DNA from 4 places in the Synechococcus sp. RS9907 genome. Region 1 is predicted to be linked to each of the others. Evidence: predicted binding sites of a transcription regulator. Region 1 holds the regulator's gene; each other region holds the start of a gene.

Evidence for each region. Region 1 encodes NtcA, which controls nitrogen genes in cyanobacteria. Its sites were predicted from a motif close to GTANCNNNNGNTAC; they were not measured.
Region 2: the regulator NtcA is predicted to act here: its motif matches at 2,448-2,461, upstream of glnA (type I glutamate--ammonia ligase).
Region 3: the regulator NtcA is predicted to act here: its motif matches at 2,429-2,442, upstream of SynRS9907_RS05445 (DUF4278 domain-containing protein).
Region 4: the regulator NtcA is predicted to act here: its motif matches at 1,814-1,827, upstream of SynRS9907_RS14175 (DUF4278 domain-containing protein).

The regions. Positions count from the first base shown of each region.
Region 1 is NZ_CP047944.1:243,846-248,843, forward strand. Features, by position in the region: gene pth (aminoacyl-tRNA hydrolase) at 1-167, shown strand, start outside; gene SynRS9907_RS01245 (DUF3146 family protein) at 167-424, shown strand; gene SynRS9907_RS01250 (resolvase) at 402-848, opposite strand; gene SynRS9907_RS01255 (DUF3084 domain-containing protein) at 845-1,996, opposite strand; gene ntcA (global nitrogen regulator NtcA) at 2,024-2,740, opposite strand; gene rph (ribonuclease PH) at 2,799-3,542, opposite strand; gene SynRS9907_RS01270 (cob(I)yrinic acid a,c-diamide adenosyltransferase) at 3,688-4,287, shown strand; gene dcd (dCTP deaminase) at 4,287-4,880, shown strand; gene thyX (FAD-dependent thymidylate synthase) at 4,891-4,998, opposite strand, start outside.
Region 2 is NZ_CP047944.1:1,124,955-1,129,952, reverse strand. Features, by position in the region: gene SynRS9907_RS06140 (nucleoside deaminase) at 25-528, shown strand; gene SynRS9907_RS06135 (alanine--glyoxylate aminotransferase family protein) at 500-1,696, opposite strand; gene SynRS9907_RS06130 (allophycocyanin subunit beta) at 1,796-2,320, opposite strand; gene glnA (type I glutamate--ammonia ligase) at 2,527-3,948, shown strand; gene SynRS9907_RS06120 (class I SAM-dependent methyltransferase) at 4,063-4,998, shown strand, end outside.
Region 3 is NZ_CP047944.1:994,124-999,121, reverse strand. Features, by position in the region: gene SynRS9907_RS05480 (sigma-70 family RNA polymerase sigma factor) at 1-677, shown strand, start outside; gene SynRS9907_RS05475 (hypothetical protein) at 716-895, opposite strand; gene SynRS9907_RS05470 (hypothetical protein) at 1,166-1,348, opposite strand; gene SynRS9907_RS05465 (hypothetical protein) at 1,428-1,640, shown strand; gene SynRS9907_RS05460 (DUF2973 domain-containing protein) at 1,705-1,935, shown strand; gene SynRS9907_RS05455 (hypothetical protein) at 1,991-2,173, shown strand; gene SynRS9907_RS05450 (hypothetical protein) at 2,173-2,316, shown strand; gene SynRS9907_RS05445 (DUF4278 domain-containing protein) at 2,522-2,689, shown strand; gene SynRS9907_RS05440 (hypothetical protein) at 3,714-3,887, opposite strand; gene SynRS9907_RS05435 (hypothetical protein) at 4,177-4,323, opposite strand; gene SynRS9907_RS05430 (hypothetical protein) at 4,704-4,937, shown strand; gene SynRS9907_RS05425 (FAD-dependent oxidoreductase) at 4,940-4,998, opposite strand, start outside.
Region 4 is NZ_CP047944.1:1,746,374-1,751,371, reverse strand. Features, by position in the region: gene pepN (aminopeptidase N) at 1-458, shown strand, start outside; gene SynRS9907_RS09790 (transcriptional regulator) at 448-657, opposite strand; gene SynRS9907_RS09785 (hypothetical protein) at 713-952, opposite strand; gene SynRS9907_RS09780 (hypothetical protein) at 991-1,188, opposite strand; gene SynRS9907_RS09775 (hypothetical protein) at 1,314-1,550, opposite strand; gene SynRS9907_RS14175 (DUF4278 domain-containing protein) at 1,583-1,750, opposite strand; gene SynRS9907_RS09765 (hypothetical protein) at 2,005-2,403, opposite strand; gene SynRS9907_RS09760 (AhpC/TSA family protein) at 2,488-3,219, shown strand; gene SynRS9907_RS09755 (rhomboid family intramembrane serine protease) at 3,236-3,775, opposite strand; gene SynRS9907_RS09750 (NAD(P)/FAD-dependent oxidoreductase) at 3,820-4,998, shown strand, end outside.

The DNA.
Region 1 (4,998 bases):
GAACGGTGTCCCATGTTCTTGGTCCGTTCAGCAAGGCGGAGCAACCCTGTGTCGGCGCTGTGCTCGATGCTGTTCTGGATGGGATTCAACGTCTTCAGCGCCAGAGCTTTGAGCGCGCTGGAACCTGGATCAACGGGTTCCGCTATGACCTGGAGTCGGTCGACTGATGCCGGCACTTCCGGCGACAACGGCCCATTTGCGGGTGCTCCGCCAGTGTTTTCAAGCCAAGTGCGTGGAGGGTGAAGTTTCTGCTGGAGGGTTTGAGTGGCAGTTCTCCTGGGCCTTTGATCGCGGTGAACTGGTGGTGGAGCCATCCCTGGGACGTGCCCTGATCGAGGATGCCCTGCGGCGGTTTCTGGTGCGTTCTGATTACAGGCTGGAGCCGGGGGGTGATTACACCTTCATGGTCCGGGCCAGGTTCTGAGCGAGAACGTGGGAGCAGGCTCAGGCCATTTCAGGCGGTATTGCAGGTGCTCCTCAAGCATCACCAAAGCTGCAACAGCATCCAGATCCACCGGTGGAATGCGCAGTCCTGCCGGCAGCATCCGTCGCCAACCTCGAGCCGGCCACAGCGCCCAGTAACGCTGTCTCGCCCGCAGGGTTGTTCCCTGCTCCGGAACCACGGTGAGCTGGCCCAGCCGCTCCAGTCGCTGGATCCAGGCTCGGCTTCCCGTGCCATCCCCGATCAGGATGCGATCGAGAGCTTGGTCTTGATTCCACTGCTCCAGCCAGGGTTCAACGGCCTCCGGGGCCAGCACATGCCCTTCTTGCACGAGGCCGAGCTGAAGATCGGCAAGCACAAGACCACATTTGCAGCGGCCTGGATCGAGGACGGCCACCCGTTTCATGGGGAGGCCTGAATGATGACGACGACAGGGTCGGCACTGTCGCTGACCCGTGCGGAAATCACGTTCAAGACCACGCTTTGGCTGGGTCCTTCCATCAGGGTCTGGGCCAGTTGGGAGAGGGCTGATCCATCGAACTGAAGGCCTTCGGTCAGGGATCCTCGCCGCTGCACCTCGGCATAGGCCGAGGCCAGGAGAAGGTTCAACCGTGTGCGAATGCCCTCTGGTGTGCGTTCATCCGGTTGCAGTGTGGTGGTGGCCAGCACGTCTCCGCGTTGGGTCACCGGCCGGTTCGGACGCACCTCGGGGAAGGCATACACCGCTGTTTCGCCTCGCAGCACATTGGTGGCTGAGCGCAGCGAGATCACCCAGGTCTCCGGTTTGCGGATGATGCTTTGCAGGCGTTCCACATCGCTGCGCGGAACGCGGATCAACTGGCGTTCGGGTGCTTCGCCAGGTCGCACTTTCCCGTAGGCGTTGAGATTGGCCTCCTGCAACAGCCTGTCGACAGCCTGTTTGGCCTGGTCCGGCTCATCGAGTCGAACCGTTGCTCTTGCCAAGGTCTGTCCGCTGCTGATCACCACCGATCCACGCCGCAAGGCGACCAGATTGCGTTCGAGTTCTTTGAGTTCCTGCTCACCGGCACGGATGCGGCTGCGAACGCTGTTGAGTTCGGCTTCCGTGCGCTGGATGTCCGCATCGCGGGAGGCGATGTCCTGGCTGAGGCGTTCACGTTCTGCTTCGAGTTGGGCCAGCTCCTTCTGAAGAGGAGCCAGTTCGAGGCGCAGGGTGTTGGCCCGTTGCTGTGATTGCTCGAGCTCAATGGCGATCCGTTTGGTTTCCGTTCGGGTCTTGTCCCGTTCCCGCTCGGCTGCCTTCAGCTGCTGACGGCTGTCCTGGAGTTTCTGCTGCAGGGCATCCAGTTCAAACAAACCCACCCGCAACTGCCGGCTCACCAGAAGCATCAGGCCAAGTGAGAGTGCGCTGATCAGGCTGCCGGTCAACACCGTGATCAAAACGGCGGTGCGCCGTGGGCGCATGCTGAACAAACTCAGTCGTGCTTTGCCGACGCGGCTGCCCAAGCGGTCGCCCAGGGTCGACAGCACGCCCCCGAGCACCAACAGAACCAGGATCAGTGCCCAGCCGCTCATCGCTGCACAAGTCGGGCGAAGGCAGGCCTAGCTGAAGCGTTTGGCCAGCGCGATCGGATCCAGAACCGTGATTTTCTTGCGGTCAATCTGAACCAGACCGGATTGACGCAAGTCTCCCAGCAGTCGCGTGATTGTGACGCGTGTTGAGCCAATTGCTTCAGCGATGGCCTGATGGGACAGGCGCAGGTCGATGGTGATGCCCAGCTCATCGGCCACGCCGAAGTCCCTGCAAAGCACCAGCAGGAAGCTCACCAGCCGGGATGACATGTCCCGATGGGTGAGGGTTTCAATCATCGTCTCGGTTTGCAGAATCCGGCTGGAGAGACCCTGAAGCAAGCGCAGGCCAACGCTGGTGTCGGCTTCGATGGCGGCCTTCACGGAGGTCGCTGGTGCCGTCACCATTTCGACCCGGGTGAAGGCCACAGCGTGATAGAAGCGGTCGGACCGTTGACCTGTCAGCAGCGACAGCACCCCGAAGAGGCTGTTCTCGCGGAGCAGGGCCACGGTGATTTCTTCTCCCGATTCGTAGACGCGTGACAGACGAACGGCCCCCCGGCGGATCAGGTACACCCGTTCGGCGGGATCTCCGGGGAAAAAGATGGTCTTGTTGCGGTCCACCAGTTCACTGCTGGCGCCATCGAGATCTCGGATGATCTCAAGCAGAGAACGGTTGGCGGGCTCTGCGCTGGGAGCTGGAGCCACCATCTGCGGGGCATATCGGCTGAAACCTCGGCTACTGGTCATGACAACCCCCTGGTGTGGCGAAGCTACGGAGCCGGCGGTGGCTGCCATGTAGCGGTTATTACGTAACGCTGCTGTGCTCGTTGAAGGCCTGGCGTTGCGCCTGCATCAGGGATGTCAATCCCGGCTCTGCTAAGTCCAGCAGCTCATTGAGTTGGCTGCGACTGAAGGGCGCACCCTCCGCAGTTCCCTGGATTTCCAGCAGACGGCCATCGCCGGACTGCACAACGTTTAGGTCCACCTCGGCTCGGCTGTCTTCGCTGTAGTCCAGATCCAGCAAGGCCTGGCCATCCACCAAGCCCACGGATACAGCCGCCACCTGATCGATCAGGGGCGATTGCTCCAGCACTCCCTGGTCCACCAGTGATCGGCAGGCTTGGTCCAGGGCGAGCCAAGCCCCGGTGATTGAGGCCGTCCGGGTGCCAGCGTCCGCTTGGATCACGTCGCAGTCGATCAGCAAGGTGCGCTCCCCTAGGCGCTCCATGTCAATCACGGCGCGCAGGCTTCGGCCGATCAGTCGCTGAATTTCCTGGGTGCGACCCGAGAGTTTCATCAGCTCCCGTGATTGCCGCTGTGGGGTGGATCCGGGCAGCAACCGGTATTCGGCGCTGAGCCATCCCAACCCTTCTCCCTTGCGCCAGCGGGGAACCTTGTCCTCCAAGCAAACGCTACAGAGAACAGCGGTTCGGCCGTTATGAACCACAAGGGAGCTCAAGGCAAAGCCCATGGGATTCCAGGTCACCGAGAACGGTCGCAACTGCTGCGGGCGACGGCCATCAGTGCGTTGTTCAGGGGATTGGCTCATCGGTGGTGTGCAGTTCGTCAAGCCTCGCAGGCGGTTGGTTCTCGCCCTGTCCAAACACCATGGGTGGTGTCAATCCCCTTGTGGAATGTGATCTCGCCGCTACATTCAAGGTCTTGCCGGAGTCTCCCGGACAGATGCTTCCGTGATGACCACAAGCCTCGCCGACCCCCATTCCTTCCAAAATTCCCTGGATCGGGATCAGCAGGCCTTGCAACGGGCGGGCCTGAGGCCCTTGCCTGCCGTCTCTGATCCGCCACCCCTACATCTGGTGGCTCCCGAAGGGCAGCTGCAAGTGCATACGGCGCCTTATCGAGGCAGTTTCGCCAGTGTTCTCAGCCAGGCCATGCGAGCTGCCGGCTTGGGCAGTCGTGTTCTGATCAGTCAGTTCCTCAAAGGGGGCGTGCAGCAGGGACCGGCCGGCCGGGTGCAGCTCTGCGGAGGCCTCGTCTGGCTGCGGCCGGAAGTGCCCCTCTGCCTCTCTTCGCCGGGGCATCCCGGTGGTGCGGAGGCGGTGGCTGAGGTTTGGTCCATCTGCCGTCAGCATCTGATCCAGGGAGATCTCGACCAGCTGGTGTTGGATGAACTCGGCCTTGCCGTGGCCTTCGGATACCTGGATGAAGCGGACGTGATTGCAGCCCTTGAGCAGCGGCCCGCTTCGATGGATGTGATCATCACTGGACCTGCAATCCCCGCCGGTGTGGTGGAGATGGCAGATCAAGTCACGGAGTTGCGGCGAGGTTTCTGATGCTCAAATGCGATCGCTGGATCACTGAACAGGCCGGGCAGGGAATGATCGAGCCATTCCAGAGCGGTTTGGTCCGTCACCTGGAGCCGGAGCAGAAGCTGCGGCCGGTGCTGAGTTTTGGTTGCTCCTCCTACGGCTACGACCTACGCCTTTCTCCCCAGGAATTTCTGATCTTCCGGCATGTTCCAGGCACGGTGATGAACCCCAAGCGGTTCAACCCGGCCAACCTCGAACCCACTCCCCTGCATGAGGATGAAGACGGGCGATATTTCATTCTCCCGGCCCATTCCTATGGCCTCGGTGTGGCCCTGGAGAAGTTGCGGGTTCCCCCCAACATCACCGTGATCTGCTTGGGCAAGAGCACCTATGCCCGCCTTGGAATCATCGTGAATACCACCCCGGCAGAAGCGAGCTGGGAGGGTCACCTCACCCTTGAATTCAGCAACAGTTCCGGTGCTGACTGCCGCATCTATGCCGATGAGGGCATCTGTCAGCTGCTGTTTTTTGAGGGTGATCCCTGCTCGACCACCTACAGCGATCGACAAGGCAAATACCAGCACCAACCGGAACGGGTGACGCTGGCCAAGGTGTAGTTCTCTCTGATTAGGGGGCCAAACGCGCCCGGTGCAGCCTGGTTTTTTCGTACCAGGCTGCAAATTCAGGGGCCCACTCCAACATGTGGGGCCACATCAGATCACAGAGCTGGCGGAT
Region 2 (4,998 bases), 880 kb from region 1:
GCACCGATCTTCGCGTCTCGTGGGATGGTGCTCAAAGGACAACGTGGAACAGCAGTGGATCAGCGGGATGAGTTCACTCGCTGGATGGATGTTCTGCTCCAGCGCGCGGAGGAGGCTGGAGCGGAAGGAGAAGTTCCAGTGGCCGCAGTGATCCTGGATGGACAGGGCCGAGCCATCGGCCATGGGCGGAACCGGCGCCAGAACGACAGGGATCCCCTCGGGCATGCCGAACTGGTGGCCTTGCAACAGGCAGCGATCGTTCAGAACGACTGGAGATTCAACAGCTGCACCCTGATCGTCACCCTCGAACCCTGCCCCATGTGTGCGGGGGCCTTGGTGCAGGCCCGCATGGGAACCGTGATTTTTGCGGCGTCAGATCCCAAGCGCGGTGGCCTGGGGGGAAGCCTTGACCTCTCCACCCATGCCAGTGCCCATCACCACATGAACGTGATTCAGGGCGTGCGCGAACCCGAGGCGAGGGAGCAGCTGGAACGCTGGTTCAGGCGGCGGCGGCGACGGAACCGCTGAAGCGAGGCAGCTCTGTCTCAAACAGGTTGAGCAGACGATTCACGTTTTCAGGGGTGGAGTTGTAGCCCATCAGGCCGATGCGCCAGATTTTGCCGGCCAGGCTGCCGAGTCCACCACCAACTTCAATGCCGTGGTTGTTGAGCAGGTGCTGACTGAAGGCCTTGCCATCCACACCTTCAGGGATGCGAACTGTGGTGAGGGTGGGCAGTCGGCGCTCGGCCGGCACATGCATCGAAAGGCCGAGACTTTCCAGCCCGTTCCAGAGCATCTCCGCATTGCTGCGATGGCGTGCCCAGGCCTGGTCGAGACCTTCTTCAGCCAGGAGACGCAGGGCCTCACGCATGCCGAAATTCATGTTGACCGGCGCGGTGTGGTGATAGACGCGATCGCTGCCCCAGTACTGGTTCAATAAGGAAACGTCCAGATACCAGTTGGGCACCTTGCCCTGACGGGCCGTCATCTTGGCCTCAGCACGGGGGCCCATGGTGAAGGGTCCGAGACCGGGAGGGCAGCTCAGGCCCTTCTGGCTGCAGCTGTAGGCAAGATCGACTTTCCACTCATCGATGTAGAGCGGAACGCCCCCCAGAGAGGTGACGGTGTCGAGCAGCAGAAGGCAATCATGCTTCCGGCAAAGGTCGCCGATGCCCTCCATGGGTTGGCAGACACCCGTTGAGGTTTCGGCATGGACCATCGCCAGGATGGCGGGCTTGTGCTCAATCAGTGCAGCTTCCAGCTCATCGAGGGAAAACCACTCACCCCAGGGCTTTTCAATGGTTTTCACCTCAGCGCGGTAGCGGCCGGCCATGTCAGCCAGTCGCAGGCCGAAGTATCCCTTCACCGCCACCAAAACGGTGTCTCCAGGCTCGACGGTGTTGGCGATGGTTGCCTCCATGGCAGCACTGCCGGTGCCGCTCATCGGAAGCGTGAGGCGGTTATCCGTTTGCCAGGCGTAACGCAGCAGTTCCTGCACTTCGCCCATCAGATCCACATAGAGAGGATCAAGGTGACCAATCGGGGTTCGCGACAGAGCCTTCAGAACTGTTGGATGGGCGTTGGAGGGGCCTGGTCCAAGCAGGAGGCGGTCGGGTGTGCCGATCGGTGCAAAGGCTTTGCGGTGACGATCGTCAACAGAAAGGAGTGAGTTCGTCGTCGCCAAAGCCCTGTTCATTGGTTCGAGTGTTGAGCCTACGCAGTCACGCCCCTTGGAAGGGGTGAGGGAGGGAGGCTTGATTGAAATCTGTTCAGATCCTGCGTTGAGCGTGCTGGATCAGCGCTGGCGCACATTGGTTTCACCCAGGCCCTCGGCCAGGTGATCGAACGGCTGAAGAACGGTGGCGAGCTGATCGGATGCAGCACCATTGGCAAGAAGCATCTCGGAAACAACCTCTCCCAGCAGAACGATGCTGCGGACCGTTGGGCCGGTGGGAACGCCGAGACTCTTGTAGGTGTCGTCGAGTCCGTTCAGCACACGCTCATTGAGGATTGTGGAGTCACCTGCCACAAGGGCGTAGCTGGCGTAACGCAGGAAATAGTCCATATCCCGCAGGCAGGCGGCGAGCCGACGGGTGGTGTAGGCGTTGCCGCCAGGTAGCAACAGATCGGGTTCATCCCGGAACAGGCGCTGGCTGGCCTCACGCACAATCTCGGCCGAGGATCCGTTGATCAGCTCTACGGCCTGAATCCGCAGCGCGGATTCATCCAGATACACATTGATGCTGTCGATCGCCGGGCGGTCGAAATAGCGACCCAGCTGGTCGTAACGACCGATCAGACCGCTGATTGCATCGCGCATGTCCCTGAATCTCCAGAGGATCCCCAGCGGAAGCTAACACCGTTGAGGCGGGCAGATCCTTTGGCATGCCTGCATTTCAGCCAAGTTGACAGAAACGGTTACGCAGTCGCCTTCCAGCAGCTGAAACGTACCTCTTGATACAAAATGGTGTCTTGTGGCTGTATACGGTCACATCACTGCACAATTCAGTCGAGCAGTCCTTTCTTATGTCGAAATCCCCCCAGGACATCCTGCGCCAGATCAAGGACGAAGGCATCGAACTGATCGACCTCAAATTCACCGATCTGCACGGCAAGTGGCAGCACCTGACGGTGTGCACCGATCTGCTGGAGGAAGAATCCTTCACGGAGGGCCTCGCTTTTGACGGCTCATCCATCCGCGGCTGGAAAGGCATCCAGGCCTCCGACATGGCCATGGTGCCGGACGCCAACACGGCCTGGGTGGACCCCTTCTACCGGCACAAAACCCTGAGCATGATCTGCTCGATTCAGGAGCCACGCACCGGCCAGCCCTACGAGCGCTGCCCCCGTGCCCTGGCCCAGCGGGCACTGAATCATCTGGCCAGCACCGGCCTGGCCGACATGGCCTTCTTCGGTCCTGAGCCGGAGTTCTTCCTCTTCGACGACGTCCGCTACAACTCGGCTGAAGGGGGCTCCTTCTACAGCGTCGACACGATTGAAGCGGGCTGGAACACCGGACGGATCGAAGAAGGCGGCAACCTCGCCTACAAAATTCAGGAAAAGGAGGGCTACTTCCCTGTCGCTCCCAACGACACCGCCCAGGACATCCGCTCCGAGATGCTCCTGCTGATGGGTCAGCTGGGCATTCCCACCGAGAAGCACCACCACGAGGTGGCAGGCGCGGGTCAGCACGAACTCGGCATGAAATTTGCTGAGCTGATCCAGGCCGCCGACAACGTGATGACGTACAAGTACGTCGTGCGCAACGTGGCCAAGAAGTACGGCAAGACGGCCACCTTCATGCCCAAGCCGGTCTTCAACGACAACGGCTCCGGCATGCACGTGCACCAGAGCCTCTGGAAAGGCGGTCAGCCCCTGTTCTTCGGCGAAGGCACCTACGCCAACCTCTCGCAGACGGCCCGCTGGTACATCGGTGGCATCCTCAAGCACGCCCCCGCCTTCCTGGCCTTCACCAACCCCACCACCAACAGCTACAAGCGTCTGGTGCCCGGTTTCGAAGCCCCGGTGAACCTCGTCTACTCCGAGGGCAACCGCTCTGCCGCCGTGCGGATCCCGCTCACCGGCCCGAGCCCGAAGGCCAAGCGCCTCGAGTTCCGCTCCGGCGATGCCCTCGCCAACCCCTATCTGGCCTTCAGCGCCATGATGATGGCTGGTCTGGACGGCATCAAGAACCAGATCGATCCAGGCGATGGCGAAGATCGCGACCTGTTCGAACTTCCGGCTGAAGAGCTCTCGAAGATCGCCACGGTTCCCGCATCTCTCAACGGTGCCCTGGAAGCGTTGAATGCTGATCGCGGCTTCCTCACCGCCGGCGGTGTGTTCAGCGACGACTTCATCGACAACTGGATCGACCTGAAGTACGAGGAGGTGCAGCAGCTGCGCCAGCGGCCGCACCCCCACGAATTCACCATGTATTACGACGCTTGATCAGCGTCCGTGCATCCAACGACCCGCCTCCAAGGAGGCGGGTTTTTTTGTGGACTGCTGGCCACGCGATTGTGCGCCTCATTCGTTGGAATGGGGTCGTTGTCTGAATCCGCGATGGCGTCAACGCCCCTGAGCAAGCTTGCGTACCAAACGCTTCAGCAAGGCAAAAGCATCGCGGGCCTGGCCCACAAGGAGCTGAGCACCAAGCTGATGGAGCTGCTGGCGCCGGATGCGGTGCCGAAAACGGAGCCCGTGTCCGCCGAAGTTCTTGGAGAGCTGCAGCTGGATATGAAGAAACTCCAGGACCAGGACTGGCAGGACGCCGAACAGGGGATCTACCCCGAGCAGTTGTTGTTTGATGCACCCTGGCTCGACTGGGTCAGCCGCTACCCGCAGGTGTGGATGGATCTTCCCTCCACCTGGGATCGACGCCGCGAGCGCAATGTTCGGGATCTGCCCAAGGAAACCGAAAAAGCGCTCTACCCCGAGTACTACCTCCAGAATTTTCACCATCAAACCGACGGCTACCTGAGTGACCATTCGGCTGGTCTTTACGACCTGCAGGTGGAGATCCTCTTCAATGGCACCGCAGATGCCATGCGACGCAGGGTTTTGGCTCCCCTGAAACGCGGCTTGAAGCACTTCGCAGACCGTGCTCCGGGTTCCCTCAAGATCCTCGATGTGGCTACCGGCACCGGCCGGACCCTGCAGCAGATCCGCGCCGCCGTTCCCCACGCGCAACTGATCGGAACCGATCTCTCCGAGTCGTACCTGCGTCAAGCCAACCGCTGGCTGAATGACGGCGATGCATCGCTGGTTCAGCTGATCCGTGCCAACGGTGAATCCCTGCCCTTGGCCGATGGATCGGTTCAGGCCGTCACCAGCGTGTTCCTGCTGCACGAACTTCCGGCGGATGCCCGCCAGAACGTGCTCAACGAGGCCTGGCGGGTGCTTGAACCCGGTGGTGTGTTCGTGCTTGCAGACTCCGTGCAAATGGCCGATTCAGCCAAGTTCGCCTCCGTGATGGAGAACTTCCGGCGCGTCTTCCAT
Region 3 (4,998 bases), 750 kb from region 1:
TGATGGCAGGCAATCTCCGCTTGGTTGTCTCCGTTTGTAAGAAAAAGATGGGGAATGGCCTTGAGTTACAGGACATGGTCCAGGAGGGTTCACTTGGTCTGAGCCGAGCCGCTGAAAAATTTGATGCAACAAGGGGGTATAAGTTTTCGACCTACGCCTACTGGTGGATCCGTCAGGGGCTCAACCGAGCGATCAGCCAGCAGAGCAGAACGATCCGAATTCCCTCAAACCGGAGGGAGCTGCTCTCAAAAATCAAACAAGTGAGTTCACGGCTGACCTTGCAGCATGGAGACCAGCCGACGCTGCAACAGATCTCTGATCATTTGGCCATAACAGTGGAGGAAATAACGAAGACCCTTGCCGACGACCAGCGCACCCGCTGCTGCTCACTCGATGCAGCAACAACAGAAGGAGGTAGAAGCCTTCTGGATCGGATCGCAGCCCCTGGCGACGAGCCGGAGGTGACTGACATGGAGGAAGCAGTCCAAGCCGCACTTGGTCGACTTAATAAGCAAGATGCCCAAATTATTCGTATGCGCTTCTTTGAGGGACACACCCTTGCCGAGATCGGCAGATCAATGAGTATTTCTCGAGAATGGGTTCGTCGGTTGGAGACCAGGGCTTTGATCAACCTGCGCATTCAGCTGCGAATATCGCCAGCATTGATATCACTCTGAATAACGACAACGTGACACCTTCTTTCGTCGACGTTGGTCTATTGATTAGAATCATTTGCAAATTCAAGGTCAGCCAAAGTCAGTTCAACCCAATTAAGACCCTCCTCAATTTCTTGCTTTAGAAGTGCAGCCTCATCGTTGGCACCATCGGCGACGAGTATTAAATACTTTCTGTACTCAACCAGCCAGGCAACGAGGTTTGGAGTGCTGTTCGTCATGCTCTGCCCTTCATGCTGCATGCTAAGCAGCATCGCAACTTTGGCTGCTTAACCGTGGTGCGATGAGGGCAGGTTGCGCAAACCCAACTGTTCCCTCATCCCGTCGCCTCAGTTTGACCACCGACCTAGAGGAGGTCTGCACGAGCACGACACCCACATACTGATAACAGCCGAACGAGATGGCACCAGTAGCAAAAAAGGATATTTACTCACCTCAGCCATGGTTATCACCCGATGGTCCACTGTGGAGGTGAACCTTGGACGGAGGACTCAACGACAAATCTCAACGACGCAATATCGGAGCTTGAGGCCCGAATCGCCAATCCACGTCATTGGAGCAAAGAAGAGCATGAGCAGAACATCGAAAAGCTCCGTCAGCTCAACTTCCAAAAGCAACTTTTGATCGACTACGACCAGAAGTAGACAACGCACCTGCGGATAGAGGCTGGTCACCCGCAGCTGACAGGCCAACCCCACTAGAAGCTATCCATGGATACCCACACCACGGGTCTCCTTCATGGAGGAGGCTCCAATGGCTGAACGTTCAATGCGAAGTCGGCTCACCTACAGCGGTGCAACAAGTCGAACCTATGCAGAGTCTTTGCATTGGGGCATTAGATGGGAAGGGCTACGCAGCAACTGGTTCAGCCGCTATGGGCGCTGGGCGGAAGCAGAAGAGTGCCTGGCCCGCCTTGACTACCTGGAGCGGGAATATGCGGGGGAGGTAAAGCAGGGCCGCAAGTAGCGATTAGCAACCCCAGACAGCGATAGCAGTGGTTAACGTTTCTTAACATCGCATTGAAGAGGCAGTGATCGCAGGTCTTTTCCCAATCGCTTACGCAGCTGTCTTGACGTGCTTGCTCTTGCAGGCTTTTCGGATGATGCGCCCATCGTCGGCCTCTAAACCCAGCACATCGAACGACCGAACAGGTCTCAAAACCACACACCCAGAACTGCTTGATGAGAACGGTGAGGTGACTAACGAGGAGCTTTGGGCTGTTCGCTTCTCGGACGAAGGCTTGATTCTCCCTGAGGCATGAGCATCGAATTCTGGATTCAGCCAGTAGGGTCCGCTGACTCTCAGGTCAGCCTCACGTGAATCGTCACCCAAATCTGGCCTTTTTTGGCGGCACCGTGATCATCGCGATCATGGTTTTGGCTGCCTTCGCCAACGTCGCCAATGCTGGCGGCTGCTCCTACAGCAAGTCCAAATCAGCGGAAGCAACAACTGAAGAGATCAAAGGCACAGGCGATACAAAGGCTGAGGTTGAAGCCTGATGACCGACTATTCATCAGCCATCACTGCGCTCGTCATCGTCACCGTGGTGATCTCTGTAGCAGTCGTTTACGTCCTGGCTCAGCCCACTGACCTGCCGAGATACAAGGAGAACGATCCGAGATCTAAGGAGGACGACCGCTGAACGTCGATCATCTTTGGCGTTCCCAGGGGCTGAAAGCCCCCTCTACCGGCTGGGCTCCTGAAACCAGGCAAGGCTGTAAACCCAGAGATTGACTTAGGCGTATAATTTATTTGTAGCAACCGCTACACAACGTTCACCCCTTTCCAAGGGGCGCAGACACTCCAAGCCACGGAACGGGGACTTGGAATTTTCTGAGGAACCAACCATGACTGCTCTTCTCTACAGAGGTAACTCCTACGAAGCTCCAGCAGCATCGCCCAAAGCTTGTGTCGAGCTGACCTACCGCCGCGAGCACTACAACACCTGCCGCAAAGAAGTCGCTCACAATGCCCATCCAAGCCTGACCTACAGAGGCACTTCCTACACCAAGTGATCAGGGCTTAATCAAACCCCAAACCTCTGCCTTCGGCGGGGGTTTCTTTTTGCATCTGAGGCAGCTCCGAGCCTGCCAAAAGAATTGGGCTGAGATCCTGAAGCGGGCTAACCCCAATGCGGAAACCACTGGGGAAGAAGCCCCGCACGAGCAAGGCCAAGTACGGCTGCCACTGTTACCAGCTTCACTCCCGTCAGGATTCCTGCCGTTTTCCAGGTGAACAGCGATTTCGTCAGGGTGATCAATGCACATGCTCAGCCAAAGAACATCATGTGCCATTGACGAGCTGGGCTCGTAAGACTGACTGGGTCCCTTGCTCACTGGTCGACAACTGAAGACATGATCCCGAAGCTCATTTGGAGATAGCAAGCGAGCAGCTCTGCCCTCTCCAAGCTGAGAGCCTCAGGGAATACAGATGATGTTCTGTGTTGAACGAAGCGATGGGCCCGACATTTGGTTTCAGGAGCAGTGCTTCGAGACTGAGTTCAGGGCTTTCACCAACGCCCGAGCCAAATCGCTGAATACTTTCGGGCTTTATCGAGTCATCTACGAAAGTCCCGGCAACTCAGGTGAGGTGATGAGGATTTCAAAAGGCAAAGCGATCCTGGCTGAAGATGACCGACTCGTTGGATAAGTGCTGGCGCCTAAACAGTGGAAATTCCGTGATTTGGACTGACGAATTAAAGGCATTGCTAGAGCAAGGGTCCAGGTAATAGCCGTGTACAACGTCGTCAAGCAAGAAGCTCCCGACCGTTGGGTCAAGGAGCTTTACTTCCAAACGGAATTCAGGGCTTACCTATGTGCCCGCACAAAGTCGAAGGCGCTGATGTGCACTTACATGGTGGTTGACGCGACCAATAACAAGGTGACCTCGATCGTTCGTCATGGCATGCCCCTCATCGCATAGGAGACGAACTCGGTCAACCCTCAAATTTATAGCTCCAAATTCTCGATAAAAGACCAACGCAATCTCATGGCCCGGCGCTGAGGAATAACTCGGAGAGCTCAATAATATTGTCTCATGTCAACGCGAATTGGAACGCTTGGAGTGAATGTGTTTCGACGACAGATGCAACAAATTTGATGCTTTGTCTTGCTCTTCCACCTTGATGAGCTTCCTCACGAGATTCCAGGTGTCTTGCGCAGACATTTCACCATCTTGCTCCCATTTGATGCTCGACAATTCAGCAGGAGACATCAAGGGAAGACGTGGCTTTTCAACTTAAGGAACCTGATGCCGATGTGGCCGTTGCCACCAGGCGATGTCACTTAAGACAATCGGAAGTTGGTCTACCTGGATACAACGACCTGCAAAAAGGCAAAAAAAAAAGCCTCAACCGCATGGGCTGAAGCCAGGTGATGGGGAACAAACGAAACATACCGGCCCTGCACCCACAATCAAGGGCTGAGGACACCACATCTGGTGGCTGGCGCAGTCTTGCCGAGGCGATTAACACCACTGAGCGCCAGCTGCCAACCCGAAAAGGTCAGTGCGAACCGAACCAGGAGCAACAGGTGCCAAGACGGATCGTCAATAACGCCAGAACGCCAGCTGCTGCAGCCACAAACGACAGTCCCATCAGCTGCTGACGGCGCTTCTCACTTCTGGCCTCGACCGATTGGCTGCCGTTCAACTGAAAAATCCAGACGAATCAACTTAAGCGTTTTCAGTAGCTTGCGCTACCAAGACAGGCGTTCTGCCGGCGATGCTGCGGCGGCTGCGTGCGCTGAGTTGCGTTCGTGCCCTCAGATGACGGTGACGGCGACAGGGCCTTTCATACAGATCGGCGCTGTTTTTCCATGAGCGCGGGTAAGGCCAGCTGCGTTTGACCGCGGGCGAATTGGTTGTTCTGCAACACCACCAGGCGTGGAGCCACAGGGCGGTCATGCCACAGATCAAACCAGTCATGGCTGCATGATGAAACCCATCGGGGCGGCGTCAAGCGCAGGCCAGCAACCTAAGCAACGCTGAGTCATCCCCTCGCAGCTCTGCGTGAATGAGTGATACGGCCTGTTGCCAAGTGGCCTTGGGCCGATGCAGAACGGGTGCATCGGATCAGCAGCCATGGCCAAGCGTCGCTTTCTCGAAAAGCAACCGCTCACCGAAGCGGGAGGACTGACCGCCCTGATCATGATGGGGGTGGGGCTCACCCTGGGTGGCATCAGCGTGACCATCCTAATGGCGCTGAATGCCTCAGCCGCAGGGTCTTGGCAGGAACTCTGGCTTTCAGGTCAACTGAATTTCTGAGCTCAGGCCAGCCAAGGCCAACGGATCCCGAACGCCTCCAGGGGGTCCATCACGAGTTTGT
Region 4 (4,998 bases), 1.1 Mb from region 1:
TGCGGGCCTTGTTGCCGCAGGAGAGCGCTGAGCGTGAGCAGGCGATGGCCCTGTTCTACGAGCGTTGGCAAGACAAGCCCGTGATCCTGGATGCCTGGTTTGCGATGGAGGCATCAGCCCCCAGATCCAACGCCTTAGAGCGGGTTCAACAGCTGTTGGACCATCCTCGCTTTGATCCCCTGGCGCCCAATTCCCTTCGTGCTGTTCTCGGTGGATTCACCGCCAACGTTCAGGCATTTCATGCTGCCGATGGCAGTGGTTACCGATTCATGGCGGAGCAGATTGCAGCGGTCGATTCCCGCAATCCGATCACCGCGTCACGGATGGCCAAGGTGTTCAGCCGCTGCACCAGTTACGGCCCCGAGCGGCAAACGGTCATGCGTCAGGCCATCGACCAGTTGGCTGCCAAGCCCTTGTCGGCGAACACGGCCGAGGTGGTGCAGCTGCTCACGACGTGACCACCACCAGCACGATCACCGCGATCAGCAGGATCACCAACCAGAGCTTCCCGTTGTTTCGTCGGCTGCTCCGGGGCGTCGCACGGATAGCTCGGCTTCCAGCAGGAGTGCCGCAGTCTTGACAGACCAGCCGACCGCCCATCGATCGGTCTGAACGAAACCGTCGGCTTCCGCAGTTCTGGCAGACGGTGACGGCCAAGATCTCTCAATCAGTTTTTACCAGCTTGGCGGGAGTCAGTGAGTCAGTCAGGTAGTTATTCCCGTCCCCAGCTATCGCAGCCGGCTTTGGCGCGTTGGCGTTTGGTGCGCCGGTAGCTCTCGTTCTGTTGGGCCAGAGCTTCACTGGCGGCAGCAACGGCACTGCTGTCATTGCCTTCCGCAATGATCAATCGATTGATCGCCATGGCGTTGCCCAGGCGATTCAGCACCTGATCGATCAAGCGACACTGATCAAATTCGGCGCGCCCCGCGGACGGAATTCCTACCAGGACCAAGGCCCAACACGCAGCACGCCAACCTTTCATCAATCAGCTCATGGGCTGTAGGTGATGGTGCACTGATAGCGGCTGCTGGCTCCCACATCAATGCTTTTGCAGTGTGTGTCGGTGATCGTTGCCCCTTTTGGGATCACCCGCATCGCCTCGGCAGTGGCGAACTGCTCGGAAGGCCCTTGGGCTGTGGCCCGCTTGCCGCCCGCAAGGGCCGTGGATGCCAAAAGGAGGCTGGCCATCAACAGAGCCGCATGCCGCATCTTTGGCGCCCGATGGAAGTGCTTCTTCCTTTGGTTTACACACAGCGAGGCCAGCTGACAGCCGTATTGATTTCAGCAGGCACTGCGCTAAGCAGCTACTGCGTTCAGCAGCCGCCACGGCACCAGCGTTGGCGTCGCGGTTTTGGTTCAGCCCTGGCTTCGCCGGTTTGTTTGATGTCCGGCACTGGAGGTGGCGGCAACAACGCTGCGGGCTGGACGGGAAGACGGCGTGATCCCCATGAGGCATCAAAGGGGACCACCACCAGGGGGATCGGTTCAGCACTCTTTGCCGGCAAGGCCAATGCGCTGGCTGCGATCAGGACTGTGATCAGAAGTCTCATCACGCCATTTTGCCGGCCAAGCCCTAGGCGTCTTAGGATTTGGAGTAAGAGACGCCGCGGTAGGTCAGAGCAACAGAATTGCGAACGGCTTGGATTTGCTCAGCGCGATAACTTTTCCCCATGTATTTCAGTTGAACTGTTGGTCTCATAGATACTGCTTCCGTTTTTGCGTATTTGTTGCCTAGGAAAGTGAGTTCCATCGGTTAATTAGGGAAGAATAAAAAACTTTTTAGGTTCTACGGTCGATACAAAAGTTTCGCAAGGTTCCACTGGATACCTTGTTCTTTAGTGATTGTTAAAGCCGCGTCGGCTTGATACAAGTTCTGCCCTCTGCCCTTGCCCTGAGAGGAAATGGGTTTGATGCGGTTTACGCAATCTTGTTTTGGTTGTTGTGAAGTGGTTGAAATATTTTGTCGATGTTGCTTGTGCCGTTGAACTTCTTTGATTGATTTGTTCAGTCTTGAGGCTTGGAGCGTTCTTCTGTTTGCGCTTTGCTGCAGCGTTGGCAAGCAGAAATTCTGTCCTTGTGGTGTTCCGGCAGCGTCAGCCGGAATGGATCCACATCAAATTCGTAGCCGCAGGAGCAGCGGGCATGGAACTTCAGTTTCTTGGCTTTTTTGAGTCGCTTTAACAGCGTCACGTTGCCAAAAACTTGCTCTGGCTTGAAGCGCTCCAGCTTCGTGCGTTCCTCCGGGGCATGCTTGACCCGGGCCTTATGCAGGGCGTTGCGCACGGAGTTTTCACTGCCTTTGCCCAGGATCTTGGGGATCTGAAGGATCGATCGCCCTTCCTGCAGATAGAGACGCTTGATCTCCTCGATCTCAGCACTTGTGAAGCCAGATTTCTTGCCCACCTGCCTCCTTCCTTTGATTTGAGTCTCTCAGGCGGCGCTCAAGCGCCATCCACGTTCTCGGCTGTGGAATGTCAGCCTGTCGGGATGATTCCCTTAGAACCACTGCTGCAACGGCTGGCCGGAGTCGCCGGCATGGAAAGCGGCTGCAAGCGCCTTGTTGTTGTCTTGGGCCAGCTGGGGGATTTCGACTCGATCGAATACGCCCAGGCTCTGGTGCCAAGGCTTCCCCAGTTGGCTGCAGCAGGGGTCAAGGTTCAGCTGTTCGGCATTGGCAACGCCGCCAGCGCTTCGCGCTTCGCGACCTTCACCGGGTTTCCCCTGCAGCAGCTGATCGCTGATGCATCACCGGTGTTGCATCAGGCCCTGGGGTTGGAGTCCGGCTTGAAGCTTCCCGGTGGGCCCTGGCCTGGTTTTCTGTTGATGTGCGCTGGCGTCGGTTCGCCGGGCACCCTGCGCGAGGTGTTGCGCGGCTACACCGGAGATCGCTCCGCTGCCCAGATCTTTGACGACGAGGAGTGGGTTGAAGCGTTTCCTCTGCCGCGCTTCCGGGGTGCTCTCTTTCGCCGGGCCGGTGGTGCTGGGTTCCAGCGACCGTTCGAGCTCGCCACCAAGCGTCTGCGCAACATGAATGAAGTGCTCCGCAACTGGCGCACCTATGTGCCCTGTGACGACCACATCACCCAGCGCGGCGCCACCGTGTTGCTCGATGCCGATGACAGCGTGATCTACTACCACCGCGATCAAAGCCTGCTCGGCTACTCCGCAACCATGGAACGCCCCTTGGCGTTTCTGGACGCGGTTCTGTCTCAAGGCTGAGCTCAACCGGCTGCCTTCAACTGGCGGTGGGCTCGCGATAGACCGCCAGGGCTGCCACCAAGCCGCCGATGAAGCCTGCGCTGTGGCCGATCCAGCTGACGCCGGCGGGGGAAACGCCGGGGATCAAGGCGATCAGGGCTGAGCCATAGAGCCAGAACGCCACCAGGCCCAAGACGATGGAGAGGATGCGGCGTTCCAGCCAGCCGATCAGCAGCATGTAGCCCAGCAGTCCGTAAACAACGCCCGAGAGTCCATGGCTGCGGGCCGGCCAGAACAGGGCGACGGGAATGTTGATCAGCAGCACCGACATCCAGACGCTCAGGTAATCGCGCATCCCCCGGCTGAGCACCAGCCAGCTCAGGGGCAGAAAGGCCAGGCTGTTGGAGATCAGATGCCCGAAGCCGGCATGGCTGAACGGCGCTGTGATCACCCCCCACCACGGTTGATCCGGCCCCATCGGCAGGTTCCATTGCCCCGCAAAGAGCAGTTGGTCGATCAGCTCCTGCCCCCAGGCCAAGGCCAGGATCAGCAGAGGAAGCAGCAGTCGAGTGCGCATCGTCTTGCGCCAATGACCACAATGATGACGCGGATGCTGAGCGGATGATCAGAAGCGACGTTGACGTTCTGGTGATCGGCAGCGGCATCGGCGGACTCTGTGCCGCAGGTTTGTGTGCCCGCGCCGGCCGGGAGGTGCTGGTGCTGGAAGCCCATCACCAACCCGGTGGAGCTGCCCATGGCTTTCAACGCCAGGGCTATCACTTCGAATCCGGTCCATCCCTCTGGAGTGGCCTGGGGCGTTGGCCCAGCAGCAATCCCCTGGCCCAGGTGCTGCGCGCGCTGGGGCAGAGCGTGGAGGTGATTCCCTATCGCAGCTGGGATGTGCAGTTGCCGGAAGGGGATCTGCGCATCGCCGTTGGGCACGACGATTTTGAGGCTGTGGTGCGCAGCCTGCGCGGCCCCGAGGTGGCCGCCGAATGGCGCCGCTTTGTGGACGCGCTGCGGCCGATTGCCGCCGCTGCCGATGCTTTGCCCTTGCTGGCCCTGCGCCCTGGGGTGGATGGCATGGCGCAACTGCTGAAGCGCGGTGGACGCCTGTTGCCGCACCTTGCGGCGATGCGTCACCTCTCCGGTTCCTTTGGCCCCCTGGTGGATCGTCACCTCAGCGATCCCTTCCTGCGCCATTGGGTGGATCTGCTCTCCTTCCTGATCAGCGGCATGCCGATGGGAGACACCAACGCTGCAGCCATGGCGACGCTGTTCGGCGAGTGGTTTGAGCCGGATGCCCATCTCGACTACCCCGTTGGCGGCAGTGCTGCGGTGGTTGAGGCCCTGGTGCGTGGCCTGGAGGCCCATGGCGGCAGCCTGCACACCGGCACGGCGGTGCAACAGCTGCGGGTGGAGGGGGACCGCGTTGTCGGTGTGACCCTGGCTGATGGAACGCAGATTGCGGCGCGGCAGGTGATCTGCAATGCCGACATCTGGTCCACCCTTGCTCTGCTGCCGGAGTCCGTGGCGCCGAAGTGGCAGCGTCAGCGCCAGGCCACGCCGGCCTGCAACGGTTTCCTGCACCTGCATCTGGGTTTTGATGCCACGGGGCTGGAGGATCTGCCGATTCACACCGTCTGGGTCGACGACTGGGAGCGCGGCATCGACGCCGAGCGCAATGCGGTGGTGTTGTCGATTCCGTCGGTGTTGGATCCCTCGATGGCGCCGGCCGGTCGCCATGTGTTGCATGCCTACACCCCAGCCAGCGAACCCTGGGAGATCTGGGCTGATCTG